3 regions of the Blautia sp. HCN-20427 genome follow, and region 2 is predicted to be linked to each of the others. Evidence: riboswitches for the same ligand, from Rfam matches in the RefSeq annotation. Region 2 holds a riboswitch; each other region holds the start of a gene.
The links. Region 2 has a riboswitch for cobalamin ahead of WKT17_RS00550 (prenyltransferase/squalene oxidase repeat-containing protein). Riboswitches for the same ligand answer to the same signal wherever they lie in the genome.
Positions count from the first base shown of each region.

Region 1: it holds a riboswitch for cobalamin, as region 2 does, so the genes downstream of both, WKT17_RS13160 (energy-coupling factor ABC transporter permease) here and WKT17_RS00550 (prenyltransferase/squalene oxidase repeat-containing protein) in region 2, are expected to answer to the same signal.
Region 3: it holds a riboswitch for cobalamin, as region 2 does, so the genes downstream of both, WKT17_RS08545 (hypothetical protein) here and WKT17_RS00550 (prenyltransferase/squalene oxidase repeat-containing protein) in region 2, are expected to answer to the same signal.

Region 1 is NZ_JBBKBX010000023.1:28,767-35,619, reverse strand. It holds gene hemC (hydroxymethylbilane synthase) at 1-782, opposite strand, end outside; gene WKT17_RS13170 (precorrin-2 dehydrogenase/sirohydrochlorin ferrochelatase family protein) at 770-1,270, opposite strand; gene hemA (glutamyl-tRNA reductase) at 1,260-2,489, opposite strand; cobalamin riboswitch at 2,646-2,826, shown strand; gene WKT17_RS13160 (energy-coupling factor ABC transporter permease) at 2,977-3,723, shown strand; gene WKT17_RS13155 (energy-coupling factor ABC transporter substrate-binding protein) at 3,725-4,027, shown strand; gene cbiQ (cobalt ECF transporter T component CbiQ) at 4,052-4,828, shown strand; partial or broken gene WKT17_RS13145 (energy-coupling factor ABC transporter ATP-binding protein) at 4,807-5,427, shown strand; gene WKT17_RS13140 (sirohydrochlorin cobaltochelatase) at 5,698-6,486, shown strand; gene WKT17_RS13135 (DUF3221 domain-containing protein) at 6,550-6,853, opposite strand, start outside.
Region 2 is NZ_JBBKBX010000001.1:112,127-118,979, forward strand. It holds gene WKT17_RS00550 (prenyltransferase/squalene oxidase repeat-containing protein) at 1-2,588, opposite strand, end outside; cobalamin riboswitch at 2,723-2,915, opposite strand; gene WKT17_RS00555 (DUF4430 domain-containing protein) at 3,011-6,853, opposite strand, start outside.
Region 3 is NZ_JBBKBX010000011.1:65,465-72,317, forward strand. It holds gene WKT17_RS08515 (DUF4230 domain-containing protein) at 1-395, opposite strand, end outside; gene WKT17_RS08520 (PadR family transcriptional regulator) at 619-942, shown strand; gene WKT17_RS08525 (DUF1700 domain-containing protein) at 939-1,757, shown strand; gene WKT17_RS08530 (DUF4097 family beta strand repeat-containing protein) at 1,754-2,581, shown strand; gene WKT17_RS08535 (PspC domain-containing protein) at 2,611-2,796, shown strand; gene WKT17_RS08540 (small, acid-soluble spore protein, alpha/beta type) at 2,864-3,067, shown strand; cobalamin riboswitch at 3,117-3,313, shown strand; gene WKT17_RS08545 (hypothetical protein) at 3,449-3,826, shown strand; gene WKT17_RS08550 (MFS transporter) at 3,913-5,091, opposite strand; gene WKT17_RS08555 (ABC transporter substrate-binding protein) at 5,370-6,665, shown strand; gene WKT17_RS08560 (carbohydrate ABC transporter permease) at 6,691-6,853, shown strand, end outside.

The sequences.
Region 1 (6,853 bases), on a different contig from region 2:
TCTTCATCATAATACAAGCCCCGAAGGACGATTTCCTTCTCACGGACTACGGCATGGGCTGCTACAGGAGAGGAACAGCCGCCGTCTAAATGCCGGACAAAGGCTCGTTCTGCCACTGCCGCATAGAATCCCTCCAAGTCGGAAAATTCCTTCAGATAATCCCCAGGCTCTCCTGCCCGTCCCTGCACTGCCAGAATTCCCTGTCCTGCAGCGGGAATCATCTCTTCCGGCTGAAAATACCGGGAAATCCGTGCTTCAAGCCCAAGCCGTTTCAGTCCTGCCGCAGCCAGTATGAGAGCGCTGTACTCCCCGCTGTCCAGTTTTTTCAAACGGGTCTGGACATTGCCTCTTACGCTTTTGCACTCCATATCCGGATACAGTTCTTTTAACTGCAAAATTCTCCGGAGACTGGAACAGCCAATGGGTTTCGTCTTATCCAGCGTATGTACCCCTTGGGGAAGTACCAGCACATCCCTTGGGTCTTCTCTTTTGGAAAAAGCCAGAAGCGGCAGTTCTTTTGGTACTTCCATGGGCATATCTTTTAAGCTATGCACGGAAATGTCCGTTTTTCTGTCTAAAAGAGCTTTGTCCAATTCTTTTACAAAGAGTCCTTTCCCGCCGATTTTATCCAGGGTTCTGTCCAGAATCTTATCCCCCGTGGTTTTCATGGTGTAAATCTCCACCTCTATGTCTTCGTGGCTGTCCTCAATGGCCTTTTTCACCATTTCGCTCTGCACCACTGCCAGTTTGCTCTCCCGGCTTCCAATGATTATTTTTCGCATTTTTCTTCTTCCTTTCGGATTTGTTCCAGGGCTTTCCGGGTTTTTTCGCGGACCTCTTTTACCTTTTTGTGGTCTTTTCCGCTGCCGTTAAAGCCCAGCACCACGCCTTCATATTCCAGAATACCCGGAAAATGAAAATCACATTTTTGCTGATTGCTGGCCGTATTCACCGGAATCCCCAGACATTTGCAGGCGCTGTAAATGTCCTCATTGACTTTTGTATCATCTGTGGCAGCCAGCACCACATCTGCTGCATACAAATCTTCCCGGTCATAAGGTTTTTCTTTATATACCAGCTTTCCTTCCTCAAAAAGCTGTGCAATCCTCTCTGTACAGGCCGGAGCAATGACGATAAGCTCCCCTGCAAAAGACAGCAGCGTCTCTGCTCTCCTTGTGGCAATCTTCCCCGCGCCAAACACTACGACTCTCTTTGTGCTCAGGTCTATAAACACAGGAAAAAATTTTTTATTTTCCTTTTCAGTTTTCATACAGTTTTTCCAGTCCTTCCACGCAGTTTAAAAATTCCTTTTCTTCCAGAGAATCCTTCAGCCCGAACATCATTTTGTTAACCACCTTTGCCGCAGCTGTATCAATGGCCTGCAGCAGATTTTCCCGGTCTTTTTCTTCCATGGGAGTTTTCCGCAGAATTTTCAGTATCCGGAGATTTAAATCCTGCACCGCCTCTGCCTTAATGTCCTGGATTCTGGGAATTAAGTCTCTGCCGCCATACCAGTTGTAAAAATCCTCCATCTGTTCCTGCAAAATTTCCCCGGCTTTTTCCAGACTCTGCTGCAGCTTCGGAGAAACCGCATCAATCTTAAAGCTGTCTATGTCGTACAGGGTAATACCGGAAAGTTCTCCGGCAGAGGGTTCAATATCCCTTGGTACGGCCAAATCAATCAATACCAGATGTTCCACGGGCGGGACGGTTTCCAGAAGCTCCCTGGTCAGTGTATAGTTAGGACTGGCCGTAGCGCTGACAACCAAATCGCACTGAGGCAGAAATTCTCCCCGGTCACCGTAATTAATCCGCTCACAGCCCTTAGGGATATTGACAATGCCGCTTCGATACTGGCGCACCGTAACCGTCACCTCTGCACCTGCTTCTCTAAGAGCCAGCGCCGCCACCTTGCCCATTTCTCCGTTTCCGATAACCATGCAGGTTTTGCCAAACAAGGAAAAGCCCTTTTCCTCCAGGCAGTGAATGGCTTGATGAATCACGGAACTGTTGCCCCTGGAAAAGATGACTTTTGTCTTTACCTTCTTGGCTGCCGTCACCGCCATGCGAAACAGTACCTCCAGCACATTGTCCGTGCAGTAGGCTTCCCTGGACAAACTCAGAGCATCCTTTACCTGGGTAATGATCTGGTCTTCTGCCAGAATCTGGGATTTCAGACCGCTGGTAAGATAAAAAAGATGTTCTACTGCTTCCTCTTCTGTCCTTTCCGCAAAATACTGTGCATATTCTGCCGGTTCTTTCCCTTTTTCCCGGCACAAAAATTCATAGAGAGAACCCTGCCAGTCTTCCGTGGTGCTTGCCCAAATTTCCATTCGGTTGCAGGTAGACAAAATAATACAGCCTGCAATGCCCGGTTCTTCCTTTAAATGTTCCATTGCAGCTACAGCGTTTTTCTTGGTAAAAGAAAATTGTGCGCGGATGTCCACGGCTGCTCTGCTGTAGTCAATGCCAATCATGGAAATACTCATTGTTTTTTAATCTCCCATATCTTTTGTTGCTTTTCTTAAAAATCTTTTTTCATCTTAGCATAGAATTCTTTTGGGTGCAACTTAAGTATTTTGTGATTTTTGTACAATTTCATTTGACAAAACATTGACAAAATTTCCCTATATGCTACAATGGAACAAGAATTGAATGTATAACGGTGCCTGCTATGCAGGAGAATAGGAAAGTTAAGTGAAAATCTTACACGGTCACGCCGCTGTAATGGAGGAGCTGTATTTTAATATGCCACTGTTGTAATGGGAAGGCAAAATGCAGCAAAGATACCTGAGTCAGAAGACCTGCCTTATACATGCGATTTACACAGGTTACGAACGATGGCCTTGTGTAAGAACAGGTTGGCTCATAGCATATCTATTCACCTTGCTATAACCTCTTGTTCTTCTGATGCCTGTCGGTCCCTGCCGTACAGGTTTTTTATTTTATTCATGCAAATCAGAAGGGAGAAGAAAAATGAGTAAAAATCAAAAACGTATTCTGGTACTGGCAAGCGCCTTTGCGCTTACCTTCGGCATTGTCCCAACCGTCAGTGCCATGCACATTATGGAAGGTTACCTTCCGGGAGGATTCTGCATCGCATGGGGTGTCCTGTGCGTACCGTTTCTCATTGCAGGATTCATGTCTATCAAAAAAACTTTAAACGAACACCGAAATCTGGTCACCCTGCTGGCTATGTCCGGCGCCTTTGTCTTTGTAATTTCTTCCTTGAAGATTCCTTCCGTAACCGGAAGCTGTTCTCACATGACAGGCACCGGGCTTGGAGCAATTCTGTTTGGCCCGTCTGCCGTTTCCATTCTGGGGCTGATTGTTCTCCTGTTCCAGGCTATTTTACTGGCACACGGCGGACTGACTACGATTGGAGCAAACACATTCTCCATGGCAATCGCAGGACCTTTTGTATCTTATGGTCTTTATGTTGTGCTGAAAAAGGCCAATGTGGATAAAAAAGTCTGTGTATTTTTGGCCGCATTTTTAGGTGACTTATTTACATACTGCGTGACTGCGGTACAGATGGCTCTTGCCCATCATGCGGATACCACCTTTGGCGCTGCAGTAGGCAAATTCCTGCTGGTATTTGCACCTACACAGGTTCCTCTGGCTCTTATTGAAGGCGTCATCACGGTATTGATTATCATGGGTCTGGAAACCTATGCTAAACCGGAACTTCGTGCGATTGGTTATTTAAAGGAGGGAAAATAAGATGAAGAAAAAAGTCATTCTGGCCATTCTCGTTATTTTCTTAATTGCATTTGTTCCGCTGTTTGTCTTAAAAGACGCGGAATTCGGCGGTTCCGACGATGCCGGAAGCACCGTGGTAGAGGAAGTGGATTCCTCCTATGAACCCTGGGCAACCCCCATTTTTGAAAAGCTCATTGGCGGAGAACTTCCCGGCGAAGTGGAAAGCCTGCTCTTCTGTCTCCAGACCGGTATTGGCGTAGGCGTCATTGCCTTTTTTATGGGACGTTTTGTAGAGCGTAAAAAATGGATGAAAGATGAAAACTAAAGTTCTCTGGCGAAAGGAGTTTCTATGATAGTCATTGATAAGCTGTGTTACAATTCCCGGCTTAGATATGAAAATGCCAGTGAGAAATTTGCCTTTGCAGTGATTACACTGTGTATCTGTGTAATGAGTCGTTCGACTGCGGTGGCAGGTATCGTATTAGCTGTGACAGGGATTCTTACCGTTTGGAAAGGGGGAGTCCCTGTTTTGCGTTATCTTAAGTTTCTCACCGTACCTCTGGCATTTTTGTTTTTAAGTACCATAGCCATTATGTTCAATTTAAAACAGGTTCCCATGGATTTCTTTGCCATTCCCCTTGGAAACTGGTATCTGACGGCAAGCTACCATTCCTTTTTTTATGCGGTACAGCTGATTCTCACCGCTCTTTCCGCGGTTTCCTGCCTGTACTTTTTGTCCTTTACCACCCCAATGCCCGATATTCTGGAGGTTTTGCGGAAACTGCACTGTCCCCGTCTGCTGATTGAACTGATGCTGCTGATTTATCGGTTTATCTTCGTACTGCTGGATGTGGCTTCTGCCATTTCCACTTCCCAAAACTGCAGACTGGGAAATAAGGATTACCGGACGTCTCTGAAATCCTTCGGTATGCTGGGATCTGTGCTGATGATACGGGCGGTACAACGTTCCAACCGGCTCTACGACGCTATGGAAGCCCGCTGCTATGACGGCACCATACGGGTTCTGTCGGAAAACCGGCCTCCCAGGAAACGAATCATTGCTGCCATTGTGGCATTCGATACCGCCTTATTTATTTTTGCTGTATGGAGGAGATTTTTTTCATGAATTCAGATATGATATTAAAAGCCGATAATCTGCATTTTTCCTATGATGATGACAACTCCCACTCTTTAAACGGACTTTCCCTGGAAATCCGAAGGGGACAGAAAGTGGCCTTTATGGGAGCCAATGGCAGCGGAAAGTCTACGTTTTTCCTCTGCTGCACGGGAATCCATAAACCCCAGTCGGGAAAACTGTATTTTAACGGAGAAGAAGTGAACTATAACAAAAAGGGACTATTACATCTGCGCAGCAAAGTGGGCATTGTGTTTCAGGACCCGGACAACCAGCTTTTCTCTGCCAGCGTGTACCAGGAAATTTCTTTTGGAATTTTAAACCTGGGGATTTCCGAAGACCAGGCAAAAAAAGAAGTGGAGGAAGTCATTGATTATCTGGAAATCACTCCTTTTCGCCACAAACCCACCCATGCTTTAAGCGGAGGACAGAAAAAGCAGGTTTCCATTGCCGACATTCTGGTTATGCACCCGGACATTATTATTTTAGACGAACCTGCGGCAGCTTTAGACCCCAAACACACCACTATGGTCAACCACATTGTAGACCGCATGACAGAAAACGGCATTACGGTACTCATGGCCACTCATGACGTCAATTATGCCTATGAATGGGCGGACGAAGTCATGCTCTTTCACGAAGGCAGGGTGCTGATGCACGGCAGCCCCGCCGAAGTTTTCGGAAACCGGGCAGCTTTAAGGCAGACCAATCTGGAGCCCCCGGCGGTTCTGGAGCTTTTCGAAAGCCTGTGCAAAAAAGGGATTTTGAAATCCTCTCTTCCGCTGCCGAAAAATCTGAAGGCACTGGAACAATATATTGCAGAAGTAAATTTGAATCCACACTACGGAGGTAAGAAAATCATGTCAAACGAAACCAGAAAGGCCATTCTGGCAGTAAGTTTCGGCACCAGCCATAACGATACCAGGGAAGTCACCATCGACGCTATTGAACGGGATATGCAGCAGGCCTTCCCCCATTACCCTCTGTATCGGGCCTGGACCAGCAAGATGATTATCAAAAAAGTAAACAAGCGCGATAATATTCATATCAACACGGTAAAAGAAGCCATGGAACAAATGCGGGCAGACGGTATCACCGACGTGCTGGTGCAGCCCACCCATGTTATCAATGGAATTGAAAATGATTTGATGAAAGAAGACGCTTTGTCTTATCAGGAATATTTTCATTCTATTTCCTTCGGGGATCCCCTTCTTACCAGCGAGCAGGACAATCTGAGCGTCATCCAGGCTGTGGCTGAAGAATTTTCCCACCTGAAGAAAGAAGAAGTTCTGGTGCTTATGGGACACGGCACAACCCATTATGCCAACTCCATCTATGCGGCTTTGGACTATACCTTTAAAGATAAGGGATATGAAAACATCTTCCTGGGAACAGTGGAGGCCTATCCTACCATGGAAAGTCTTCTGCGTATGGTAAAGGCATATGAACCTTCTAAAGTGGTTCTGGCTCCCTTTATGATTGTGGCAGGCGACCATGCGAAAAACGATATGGCAGGGGATGACCCGGAATCCTGGTACAGTCAGTTTAAAGCTGCCGGATACGAAGTAGAGCCGGTAGTCAAAGGACTGGGGGAATATTCGGGAATCCGGAAACTTCTGGTCGAACACTTACAGGTCTTAGAAGCCTGACAGCCAAAAAAGCTTGTGTATTCTTTCTGGCAGACGGATGCACAGGCTTTTTCTGTTCTGGTTTTATTTCTCATCCTCCAGTAATTGTATTTGCGTCACATGAGTAATTTTTGCAGGTGCTGTTTCCTGAATTCCTCCGGTAAAAGTGATGGAAACAGTATCACCTATGTCCAAATCTTCCGCAGAGATTTCTGTATATCTCCACGTCATTTTTGTCTCCTCATCAATGGAAAAAACAAAATCTCCACGAAAATTTATATCATTTATTTCCAGCCCTGTTACTCGCAGAAAATTATTTTTTCTGTCCGAAATCTCAGCATAGAACGTTTCTGCCGTACCCTCATCTGCTAAATTTTTTATCTGTTTT
Region 2 (6,853 bases):
GCGTCTGCTCCTGTACTTTTTTTTGCTGTAACCGTTTTCTCTGTATTGGCTGCCGCAGAAGCAGCCTCCTTTTCCTCCAGTTCGTTTAAAGATTTTGTCTTTGCTTTCTTTGCAATGAAATACTCGCCGCCTGTCTTCACAAGAAATTTCGTCTGTTTATCTTTTACCGTAACCTTCTGGATGTACTCTGCTTTTCGCTCTTTTTCCTTGTATTTCATCAAAAGGTATTTGCCGTCCTCCTGACCGGTGGTAAGCTCCACCTGCATTTCTCCCGGAAGTTCGCCCTTCTCATCAAAGGAGAAAATATAGGGGTTTTCAGACAATTTCTGAATATCTTCTGCATAATCACTGCCTTCCCGGATACCGACTTTCATATCTTTCACTGTCTTGATATCCTTGCCGTTGACCGTCAGGGTATACGGTTTATCCTTGCCCGTTTCTCCCTTGATTTTCAGGTTTTTATCCTTTCCCTTCACGGCTTCAAAAGCCGCCTTTTCCACTACACCGTTCTTCACCTCAGCTTCTGTGGTGTTGGATTCGGTTTTCTTTTTCGCTGCAGATTTCTTCGCACTGCCTGCAGACGTACTCTTTTTCGCGGTATTTGCAGATTTCTTCGTACCTTTCAGAACGCTTTCATCTGTCGTAACGTCACTGGTGCCGGAAAGGGCTTCTGTCTCATCTTCAAATCCCATATTCCCCTTTTTCAGGGTGTAAATTCCGCCTGCGGATACATCACAGGTCAGCACACCGTCCACAGCGCCGGTCCACTGCATCTCATTCCCGTTGATGTTATACAGCATAAACACACCGTCTTTAAACGTACAGGGCATGGAAATTTCCACTTCACCGGGAAGCTCGCCTTCGTGTTTCAGCGCAAACTGCAGGGCGTCTTCTTTCTGCTGAATTTCCACCTCTGCATTCATATCCGCCGGTTCTGCTATCTTCTTTCCTTTTACGCGAATGGTGTAGCCTTCTCCTTCATAAATATAATCCATTCTGGAAGCCTGGGCTTTCTCAAAAATTTCCTTTCCAATAATGCCTCTCTCCAGCTTGTCCACAATGCTTTCTGCAATTCTCAAGTCATCGATTCTTGTGACAAAAGACTTATTATTTTCGGGAAGCGTATGATAAATAGAAAGCAGTTCTTCCACGGTATCTTTTTCTTTTAAAGTAATCTTCAAAGGATTTAACTCATTCCAGATGCGATGATCCAACGCTTCTACTTCTGCTTCCTGTCTGTCTATTTCTTCTCCCTTTGCCTGCAAAATGTTGCGGAAACTTTCTTTTTCTTCAAAGTCTTTCAAAAGTTCCAGTTCAACTTTGAGATTATAAACCCTTTGTTTTTCTGCAAGTGTAATCTGTTCCGGCAGCGCATTCAGTTTACTGCGGAAGGCCTCTATATTTTCTTCCGATTCCGTTCCCTCATCGGGGGTCTCTGTATCTGTCATGTCGTACAGACTGGTCTGCCCGTTTACCGCCCTGGACCAGGCCAGAAGGGCTAAAGTTCCCTGGTCGGTTGCCATGGCATCACTGCCGCCGCCTTTTATATGCTCAAAAGAACCGTCTTCTTTTTGGAATCTCAGGATTTCATCCAGCAGGGTTTTTCCGTTTTTCATAAATTTATCCTGTTCCAAAAGAGATACATCAATGGCTGACAGAGCAATCACGACCTGTGCCGTACTCTCCAGATTTTTTACCGGTTCTTCCCCTTCAGAAATGTAAGAACTGCCGTATCCGCCGTCTGCGTCCTGCATGGAAGCCAGCTTATCCAATCCCCGGTTTAAAGCCGCACCAACGTCTGCCCGTTCTTTATACGGCGCCAGCGCCTGCATAGCCATAGCAGTAATATCCGGGTCTGCCACTTTCCCCTGCAAAGCCCAGCCGCCGCCGGAAAGTTCCTGTGAAAGGATTTTCTGAATCAGATTTTCCCGGGTAGTCTGGGTTCCTTCTCCTTCTCGCTCAGGAATTTCGTAATCTTTCGTATCCAGCGCAATCAGGGCAAAAATAGTTCCGTTAATGCCCTGTTGATTCACCTTCTCAAATTTTGCTAATGGCTTCAGCAGATTATAGCCATTTATCCGGGAAGGGTCTGTTCCAATAGAGGACAGCGCCATGATGACTCTGGAATATTCCGTATATTTTGCGTTGTGAAGCACTCCGTTTGTGTCATCTAGTTTCATATATAAATTTGCCAGATAATTTGCTTTTGCCGTGTCGCTCAAGTATCCGGCTCTGGCCATGGCCATCACAGACCATTCGCCTCCAATAGTATCCACCACCGGAGAAGTCACCGCAGACTGCAGATACTTTTCCGCCTTATCAAGAGCTTCCTGGACGGTAGGATTTTGGGTCTCGGCAATGTCTGCAGTCCCCCGCAAAATCTGACTTTCCTCTTCTCCGGTTCCCGGCAGCACCTCATCCGCAGTTCCCGGAAGGATTTCCTCCTGATAACCTTCAGACTCCTGTGCCTCCACAGCTGTCTCCTGTCCTGTTCCCTGTACTGTATCTGCCAGAACTGCCCCCGGAGACTGCACTGCCAGCAGAATGGACATGGCTGACACTACAAGCTTTAATTTTTTTCTGTTCATGCTCTCATCCTTCCTCTATCTTTCCTGATACACATAAAAAAGAGCCCCCTCACCATTTTCCGGTAAAGGAACTCTGTTCTTTTGAATTATGAAATTTTAAAATGCATACAACAACAAAATCTCCTCCGCCCGGAAATATTTTTAAAATAATGGCAGATATTCTGACTTAGTCTCACCCTCGGAAACGCCTTCTCAAACTTCTTGTAAGTTCAATGGCAACTGTTTCTTCGTCAACATCACAGCAGAGGCAACTGTATCGGACTTCCACCGATTTCCCTTTTAACTCTGCATTTTCTGCGTGCAGAGACCATCATGTGTATGCAGTTATGAATCTATTACCATACTACACAAACAGGCAGAAAATGTCAAGGAATTTGTAAAAAACAGCAAAGTCCCGAAGAACTTTGCCGTTTTTGCTGTCCTTATTTCATCTGCTGTCTATTTTTCTTATAAACAGCTGTTCCAAAAGCTGCCGCGGATACTGCCAGCATGAGCAGCAGAACGCTGATTGGTGCTTCATCACCTGTCTTGGCACCTGTGCCTTTTAATGTACCGCTTCCACTGTTTCCGCTTCCATTGTTTCCACTTCCATTGCTGCCGTTATTTCCATGGTTTCCGGAACCATTGTTTCCGTTGGAGGCCGGTGTGTCAATGACTACGCCAAAGCTGTCTAAGCTCTTTACCTCTACCGAAACAGCTTCATCGGTTACCTTTCCGGTCAGTTTTTCCACTTTGGAATCGCTGCAGTGAAGTACAGTCAATTCTTTGCCATTATAATCCTTTCCTACCGGAATGGATAATACACACGCAGACGGAAGTTCGATTTCTTTTCCATTCTTTGTGAGTTTGATGTTGTACAGACGGAATACGGATTTGTCAGAAGCAATTTCTTTTCTCATCTTTTCTACGTCTGCATTGTCTTTTCCGATTGGAGTAACTGCCAGTTCCATATCAGAGGTCAGACCCTCTCCTTCCAGTTTCACGCCGTATTTTTCATTTACCAGCATTTTTACACTTTCCGGTTTGCCTGGGTTTGGGTTTGGATTCTGGTTGTTATCTTCCAGTTTCTTCAACTCTTCCTCTGCTTTTTCCAACTTGGCAAGAGTTTCTTTGCTTACCAGCTTCTTCTGAGCATCTGTCAAAGCGTCATAGGCTTTTCTGGCTGCTTCAATGGCTGCTTTGCTTTCCAGAGTAATCTTATCCCCGATAGCATCAATCTTACCTGCAGCTGCATCTGCTGCCGCCTGGTCTTTCTTCTGATTTTCTGCCTGCTCTTTCAGTTCTGCCAGTTTCTGCTCTGCAGTGGTGAGCTTTGCAAGATTGTCTTCTCCTACCAAATTCTTCTGAGCATCTGTCAAAGCATTATAAGCTGTTCTTGTTTCTGTAATAGCTTTTTCGCTTTCCAGGGTTACTTCTCCGATGGCGTTAATCTTTTCGATTACTGCATTGGCTTTTTCCTGGTCTGCAGCTGCCTGCTGTTTCAACACTTTCAGTTTTGCTTCTGCAGCTTTCAGTGTTTTAAGTTCCGTTTCGCTTATAAACTTTTTCTGCGCTTCTGTCAGCTTGTCATATGCAGCTCTGGCTTCTGTAATAGCCGCTTCGCTTTCCAGAGTGACCTCCCCGATGGCGTTAATCTTTTCGATTACTGCATTGGCTACCTTCTGGTCTTCCTCGGCCTGCTGTTTCAATTCTGCCAGTTTCTTCTCCGCATCTGTCAATTTTGCAAGATTTTCTGTTCCTACCAATTCTTTCTGTGCATCCGTCAGCTTATCATAAGCAGTTCTTGCCTCTGTAATAACTGCTTCGCTTTCCAGAGTGACCTCTCCGATGGCGTTAATCTTTGCAATTACACTTTCGGCTGCCAGTTTATCCTGACTCATCTGCTCTTTTGCCTCTTCCATAGCCTTTTTCAGATTTTCCGTTGCTGTTTCAATTTCAGCTTTTGGAGTAATCACTGCGGAAACCAGTTCCACTGCTTTATCATAGGCCGCTTTCACTGCCGGTACAGCCATAAGCATGTCTCTGTCTTCATTGACTTCTGCCATAACTCTTGTGATTTCATCTTTATTGCAGATATCCAATACCGGATCCGTGTTTCCATACTCATATCCGGTCAGGTCTGTGCCGTATCCCCACAATGTGAACTGATATCTGAGTACATCTCCGTCTTTTGGTACATAGCTTGCCATTCCATAACCCACTTCCACGCCATTTACATGGTACATCCAGCCGGACATAAAGCTGTAGTCAAATTCACCAAGGGCATCTCCCTCCTGGGATTTTCCGTTTTCCAATGCTTCTTCGGTTGTCGGGCCTCCAAGTTTTTCGGAAATATAATCCGGTACTTTTACATGGTCTGAACCAAGATCTGCTCCCTTAATGGCTTCCAGATATGCTGCCGAACCGTCTTCTCCCACCCAGTTTTCTGCTCCAATGACTTTTTTCAGAATATCAACCGCATTATCACCTTTTTCAAACGGCACGATTACCGGCTCGTGGATGTAGCCCTGTCCGATAGTAAATCTCTCTACGGATACCACTACATGACCGTTTCCGGCTTCTTCCTCCAGTTTTTTCAGGTCTTCCTCGGCCTTTTCCAAAAGTTTAAGAACGTCTTCACTTATTAATTTCTTCTGGGAATCTGTCAGCTTGTCATAAGCAGCTCTGGCTTCTTCAATGTCGTTCTTACTTTCCAGTGTCACTTCTCCAATGGCCTTAATCTTTTCGATTACTGCATCAGCTGCTTTCTGGTCTGCCGCCTGCTCTTTCAACTCTGCCAGTTTCTTCTCTGCCTCTGTCAGTTTCCCATAGTTGGTTACTAACTTCTTCTGCGCTTCTGTCAGTTTGTCATAGGCAGTTCTGGCTGCTTTGATTGCCGCTTCGCTTTCCAGCGTTACTTCTCCGATGGCATCAATTTGTTTGATAACGGATTTTACTGCTGCGGTATCCTTATCCATCACATCTGTAAGGTCATACAAACGGTTTTCATTTTCTGCAAAGCGCCTGTACGCTTCCATTGCGTAAGTCACCTGCTGGGTAGCCATGCCATTGCCTTTCTGTCCCTGCTGCCACATAAAGCCGCTCTCTGCCTTGTAGCTGTCCAGATTTTTTACGATATTCTTATTTCCCGTTTTTGTGAATCCGTTGCTTTTGTCCAGAGGATCAATGCCTGCTGCGGTAAGGGCCGTAAGAACCTGTGCGGTTGTACAACTGTTTTCTTTTCCGCTATCCAGAAATCCTGCATTCTCTGTCATATTTTCTTTCATGTGTTCCAGAGCTTTGTCAAACGCTGTTTTCACTTCCGGATAAGAATCATTGTTCCTGTAAGGAGCCAGCGCCTGCAGCGCCATACCTGTCATATCAATACTGCTGAATTTGTTATTTGTCAGTCCGAAACCGCCTTCTTGGGTCTGGAAAGTAAGAATGTGCTGAATCAGCTTCTCTCTTGTCCATACTGCATCCTTTGGAATATCTGCATTCTGACAATCCAGTGCAATCAAAGCCCATATAGGGGCATTGGAGGTATCTTTGCCGATTTTCATCTTCAGTTCATCATTATAGAGCGCCTTCATCAGATTGACACCGTCAATATCTGTCAAATCTTTTCCCATAGCTGCCAAGGTAATGCTGACTCTTGCCACATCTGTGGCCCGAAGCTTTGTCAGCCCTGTTTTTAATTTTTCCGACACACTGGCATAATAAGCGTCCAGATTTTCCTGGCTGATGGTTCCGCCTGCACGAAGGGTTGTGAAAATATTCCATTCGTCTCCATATGCATTTACAGGCTCTTTCTGCAGATAATCCATGCCATGCTGTATATCCTCTTTCACCAAAGCCGTATAGTCTGTATCGTCGGGAACTATACCGCCCTTGCTGACCAACACAGTAAACTGTACAGGCTTGCAGTCTGCCGTAGCGTCCCAGGGTGTTCCTATTACCTGTACTTCTCCGGCTTTTTTTGCCTTAATGGTGTGTACGGTTTTTCTGGGTGCATTTACATTTCCAACGACTGTCTGCACTTCATCTGTAACTTCTACAATTCCTTCCTTGCTGTAAGACCAGTTAAATCTCTGCTCCGTAGCATTGGAAGGTGTTGGTGTAATTTGAACGCTTTTGGAACTGCCTTCTTCCAGTTCATAGGTATCCTTTTCTGATTCTGCCTTTTGCAGGGGGTATTTATATTTGAATTCCACACTAATGTCCTGAGAAATATCCTTATCTTCCTGGCTGTAAATATGGAATTTTGCCACGCCTGCCTTCTTTGG
Region 3 (6,853 bases), on a different contig from region 2:
AAAAGTGCAAATTTTTCATCATAAAATTCCAGGCTGTCCGGGTCAATGGTAATGTCCTGAATTTCTGCTTTGGGAAGGGTTACGGATACTTTGTTTCCCTTTATATCCATCTGTACCTGTCCTAAATCCACCCCGGCCTTTACATTGGCATCGTAAATCATCGTAAATTCTTTCTTGGTGAGAAAGGTGATTTCTCCCTGGCTGTACCGTACCAGTCCCCGGTAGGCAAGTTCTGCGGTGGACAGCTGGGAGAGTTCTGAAATCTGCGCGGTAATCGCAGACGTGTTCAGCTCCGGCTTCTTACTGGACTCCAAATATCTTCCGGCAATCATGCCCAGAATCAGAATGGCGGCAGCGGCCAGAATGGCAAATATTTTTCCGAATTGTTTTTTCATGTATTCCTCCTGTGTCGAAAATCCTTGAAATTTGCGAAATGTGTCTCTATACGAGTATAAAGGTTTGCAGAGAGAAAGAAAAGAAAAATCTTTAAAATTTCTTTTGTTTTTCTTCTGTAAAATATTATTGACAATATTATATTATATGACGTATAGTATTAAACATAAAATAGTATTGCTTAAGAAACAATATTATGGAGAAAAAAGGAAGCGAGGTGGACATATGGTTTTTAATACAGGAGCAGCGCTTTTGGACGCCATTGTGCTGGCCGTTGTATCCAAGGAAAACGAGGGTACCTATGGGTATAAAATTACCCAGGATGTGCGTCAGGTGCTGGAGGTTTCGGAATCCACGCTCTATCCGGTTCTGCGGAGACTTTTAAAAGACCAGTGTTTGGAAACTTATGACAGAGAATACGGCGGAAGAAACCGGCGATATTATAAGGTAACAGAGAAAGGGATGGTGCAGTTGAATCTGTACCGGGCAGAATGGAAAAGCTACTCAACGAAAATCAGTGAATTGTTCGAGGGAGGGATTCAGGCATGAACAGAAAGGAATTTTTGGCGCAGCTTTCGCGGCTGTTGTGGGATATACCGGAAGCGGACAGAAAAGACGCTCTGGAATATTATGAAAACTATTTTGAGGATGCAGGGGAAGAAAACGAATCCTCTGTCATACAGGAACTGGGAAGTCCGGGGAAGGTGGCAGCCATCATAAAAGCCGGCCTGGAAGAGGGACAGAATGAGTATGGGGCATACACAGAGGCCGGATACCGGGATGAACGGTTTGAAGAACGGAATATGCCTGAGCGGCAAAAGGCAGAATCTTCTTCCGACTCCCAAAATCATGAGGAAGACCGCCAGGAAAAGAATAACTGGGATGGAAGCCGTTATCACGGAGAGGAGAATGGGGGAAGTACAGCTTATGAGGGACCGTATCGAACCTATGCGGGAACCGCACAGAGAAAACAGCCAAGAGGCGGACTTTCCTGGCCGCTGCTATTGGTATTGGTGATTCTTACTTGTCCTTTGTGGGGCGGATTGGGACTGGGACTGCTGGGTGTGTTTCTGGGGCTTTTGGGCGCCTGCATTGGAATTCTGGCAGCTTTGCTTTTTAGCGGGCTGGGATTGGTAGTTGGCGGTGTGGTGCTTCTGGCTAATGCCTTTATTTTTCAGTTGGGAACTCCGGCTACTGCTGTAGTTACCGCAGGGGCAGCGCTTATGATGACAGCGCTGGGACTGCTTTTGACTTTGGGATTTTTCCTTCTGGTGATAAAAGTTTTTCCGCCTTGTTTCCGATGGTGCATAGATTTGATTCAGCGAATTCTTCACAGAGGACATACAGGAGGTGACCGGGCATGAAGAAGTTTACAAAAATTGTTTTGATTTCCATACTGTGTTTGGGGCTTTTGGGAGGTATTCTGTTCGGCGCAGGTGTGGCGGCAGGCGGAAGTATTGATTTGGTTTATGAAGGAAATCATCTGGCAAATACCCGGCTGTTTCGGATGATAGCCCACAAGCTGCAGAAGCATGAACACAGATATGAAGAGTGGGAAGACAAATGGGACGAAGGTCTGTCGGATATTGATGCAGTTGATGATGACAGTACACCGGGAAACCTGGAATACTCCCAGACAGAGGTAGAGCGTCTCCTCCTGGAAGTGGATACAGGAATTGCAGAAATCCGTACAACCACGGGAAATACCATTCGGATTCTGGGAGTCCGGGAAGACGATACGGTAAGCCGCAGCTTCGATAATAAGGAATTGTATATAGAAGCCGAAGGCGACCATGACAGCGAAAAGACAAAACTTGTGATAGAAGTACCGGAAAATAAAACATTCAAAGATCTGGAGCTGGTTTCCGATACGGCTCAGATAAAAACAGTGGGAAAACTGCGGACCGATAAGGCTTATCTGGAAACAGATACCGGAAGTGTGCAGGCAGAGTATCTGGAATTTCAAACAGGAGAAATAGAGTGTTCCACCGGAAATCTCCAGGTGAAATGTGCCGGAAAACTAAACGATTATACCGTTTATGCAGAAAGCGACAGCGGCAATCTGGTTCTGGATGGAAAGGAGTATGTGGGTTACCAGGAAGGTGTTTTCGGAAATGCAGACAGCCAAAAGACCATAGACGTGTCAAATGATATGGGAAATATGGAAATCGAGTTTGAAAGTAAATAAAAAATAGAAGCAAGGAAAGGAGTTATCATATGTCTGATAAAAGATTGTATCGTTCCTCTGTAAATTATATGCTGGCAGGGGTCTGCGGAGGAATTGCAGAATATTTTAATATTGACCCTACTTTAATAAGGCTGGCATGGATTATCTTGACCTGCATGAACTGCGGCACAGGAATTGTGGCTTATATCATTGCAGCCATTGTAATTCCAAAATAAAATTTACAGACGGTATAAAGTGAGAAAAAAGGGCCATACTCCAGTTAGAAAGGAGTGTGGCTTTTTTATGGCAAAGAAAAAAGAAGAAAAAATTGATTTAAACAATATTCCGGAAGAGGAAAAAATAAAATATGAAATTGCCGGAGAACTGGGACTTTTGGACCGGGTAGCTGCAAATGGCTGGAAAAGCCTGTCTGCAAAGGAAACGGGACGTATCGGCGGGCTTATGACAAAACGCCGAAGAGAACAGCAAAAAACAGGAGAAAATTAGGAAAAGTGCTTGACGCGGCTTGGAGGCAATGGTATTATAATCAATGTATAATTCCATAAACCTATTAAGTGCACCGTGTTGACCGCACAACACTGGTGAAAAGGGAATCAGGTGTGAGTCCTGAGCGATCCGGTCACTGTATTTGGGGAGTGATGCCGCAGAAGTCCATTGTACGAAGCAGTACGAGAAGGAGCGGCAAAGCGATGAGCCATGAGTCAGGAAACCTGCTTAGTAGTAGTAAGGTGATAACTTCCGTGCAAAGTTTGAAATCCCTCACACTGTTTACAGACAGTTGACGAGTCCGCTTTCACAAGGAAGGTGGATTTTTTTATGGAATTGCCGAAAGGTGAACCTGAACTTATAGAATTATGCATTGATTAAATGGCAGGTGGTATATTCCCTGATTCTATGTTTCCTGTTTGGCTGTTTACAGGTTTTGTTTTCCCGCAACAAACAAAACCGCGCATCCTCCGCAGAGAGCAGGAAAGCTTCGTGACCGGAATCAGGGAGTGTCCATCAAAAAGATTTCTACATAGTCTCTTATCCGCAATTCAGCGGGAAATTTCAAGTTATAGTATTTATGGGAAAAAATATAAAAAGGAAAATGGGAAAGTGCATTGTCTGACAGACATTTCTATTTCTAATGTTCAGTTTGATGGAAACAAACAGGAAATTTTTATTGCTGTTCCTTTTATGACTTGGCCTGCAGGGTTGGAGGCGATGAGTTTGTACTGTTTCTGCCGGACACCATGGATATAAAGTTGTATAAAAGAAATGCAGGAAGGGGTGTCGGTAAATACCGATTTTTAAGCTCTAAATCTTAAAAAACCCCTTAACTGCATTTTTTAAAGCGCACTTTTTCTCATTTTTCGTATATGTCTTACCAGCAGAAGAATGCAAACCAGGTCAATGACCACAACTGCAATAATGGACTGCATGCCGTAGTAAATACCGGCAGTTTCTGCAATTTTACCGATAATGGACGGCATGAGAATAGAGCCGAAGCTGGCAAGAGTGAGAATGAAACTCCAGGCCAGAGAATATTTTTGGATAAGGCTTCCAGAAAAGGAAACCGTAGTGGGATAAAGCCCTGCCATACTGAAGCCAAAGCCCATAATTCCCACAAGAATCAGCGGTGTAGTGGAACTGAACAGCAGTAGGATTAAAAATCCCACCAGTCCGAAGCCCATGACAAGCAGCAGCCATTCCTTATGAACTCTAGTGGAAAGCCAAGCCGTTAAAAGGCGGCCGGCTAGAATCATGACCCATAAAAGGCTGGCCGTGACCTGAGAAAGAGATGCGGGCAGCAGTCCGGTATCCTTAAAGTAAGTAATCATCCAGCCAATTACTCCCTGTTCTGCACAGAGATAGAAGAAAAGAGTCAGTGTGCAGAGATAAAACAGCGGTTCTTTGAAAAAAGCAAAATCAGCAGCTTTTTTTATCTGTTCTTCTTTTTTTTCTTTAACAGAATCAGGAATCATAAAATACATGACCCAGCTTAAAACGCCCATAATCAGCATGAAAGAACAGGCGTAAATCCAGTTATCGCTGTTTGTCCGCGTCATGGCAAGCAGCAGAAGCGGGAAAGTAAAGGCGCCGATAGCAAACATGGCATGCAGGCCATTTAAGAGCGATGCCTTACCGGGAGCCAGTTCGTTAATGGAGGTGTTGCAAAAATTACTGGTAGCGCCCCGGGCCATACCGGTGAGGAAAAAGGCCAGTGCCAACATAAAATTATTGTCAGAAAGAAGAATGACCAGGTAGGAAAGGGCAATGAAAGAATTGAAAAAAAGAATGCTTTTCTTTCTTCCCCAGACCTCGGATAAAGCGCCGCAGGCAAAGCTGGAAATCAGATTTCCTACGGAATGAAGGCTGACAATCATACCGCAAAAAGCATAGGCCAGTCCCCGGGAATCCCGGATATAAGGCAGGAGTGAGCCAATGGAGAGTGCAAGCATACCGTTTATGATGAAGACGCCGTAACTGCACAGAAATTGTCTGTTTTGAGTTTTGTCTTGAAACAATGATAAGTCCCCCTCTTTTTAAAATTGAAAATGCAAAATCGAGTATAGTCTAAAACAAATCTGCAGTTTCGTCAATGGAAGAATCCCACTTTGTAATGCGGAAATAGTAACAGAATCTAAAAAAATGACAAGAAAATTTTGCTGCAACCTGCAGAAAGTAACAGAAATAGGAAAATAATTCATTTCAGAAAAAAAGGCTTTCTGTTAATCTATAACTACAAAGAAAACACCCCGTAAAGAGCGGAGAAAAGAATGAAGAGAAAGAAGGAGAGCAGCACATGAAAGCAAGAAAAGCAATGGCAATGGGACTTATCGCGGCGATGTCAGTGGGAATGCTGGCAGGCTGCGGAGGTGAAAAAAAAGAGGACGGAAAGGAAACTGCAGACGGAAAGCAGAAGCTGACCATTTCCACATGGGACAATGACACATCACCGCAGTTCAAAGCGGCGGTAGAGGTATTTCAGGAAAAATACCCGGATGTAGAAATTGAATACATTGACACAGCGGCCAATGAATACAACAACAAATTGACGGTTATGCTGGCTGGCGGTGACCCGGACCCGGATGTTATCTTCGTAAAAGATATGGGGACACAGTTGAGTATGCAGCAGAAAGGACAGATTGCCTGTCTGGATGAATACATAGAAAAAGATAAGCTGGACTTATCTGTTTACAACGGAACAGCAGAGGATTTACAGATTGATGGTTCCTCCTACACACTGCCTTACCGCTCGGACTGGTATGTTCTGTATTACAACAAAGACTTATTTGACAAAGCAGGCGTTCCTTATCCAAGCAATGATATGACCTGGGATGAATACGAAGAACTGGCGAGAAAGATGACCTCCGGAGAAGGCAATGACAAGATTTACGGAACACACAACCACAACTGGATGGCGCTGGTATGCAACTGGGCTATTCAGGACGGAAAGAATACACTGGTATCCGATGACTACAGCTTCCTGAAACCTGCTTATGAACAGGCTCTTCGCATGCAGGAGGATGGCATCATTCAGGATTACGCAACTATTAAAACAGGTAATTTACATTATTCCAGCGTTTTTGAGCAGCAGCAGTGTGCAATGATGCCCATGGGAACCTGGTTTATTGCAAACCTTCTCCAGGCACAGAATGCAGGAGAACTTGGATTTAACTGGGGATTCGCAACCATTCCGCATCCGGAGGGCGTAGAGGCAGGCAACAGCGTTGGCGCGGTAACACCGGTGGCTATCAATGCAAATTCTGACCAGAAAGATTTGGCATGGGAATTCATCAAATGTGCAACCAGCGAAGAAACAGCAGAAAAGCTGGCAGAACAGGGTATCCTGACCGTTATTCAGAATGACACCATTATGAACAAAGTCACATCTGTGGAAGGTTTTCCGGAAGGCTGTGCAGAAGCACTGGAATTAAAGGGAATGGTATTTGACAGACCACTGGACAAAAACATTGAAAAAATTCGTAAAGCAGTGGAAGAAGAACATGACCTGATTATGATTGGCGAGGAAAGTATTGACGACGGAATCAAGAATATGACAGAACGCGTTAAGGAAATACGGGAGGCCAATCCGTAAGGAAGAAAGACAGGAGAAAAAGGATATGGCATTAACACCGAAACAAAAAAGAGTTGTAAAAAATAATCTGATTGGATATTCATTTATCCTGCCAAACTTTATCGGATATTTTCTGTTCATCTTTATTCCGGTAGTATTTTCCTTTGTATTAAGTGTCATGAAGTGGAACGGTTCTGCAAATACACCTA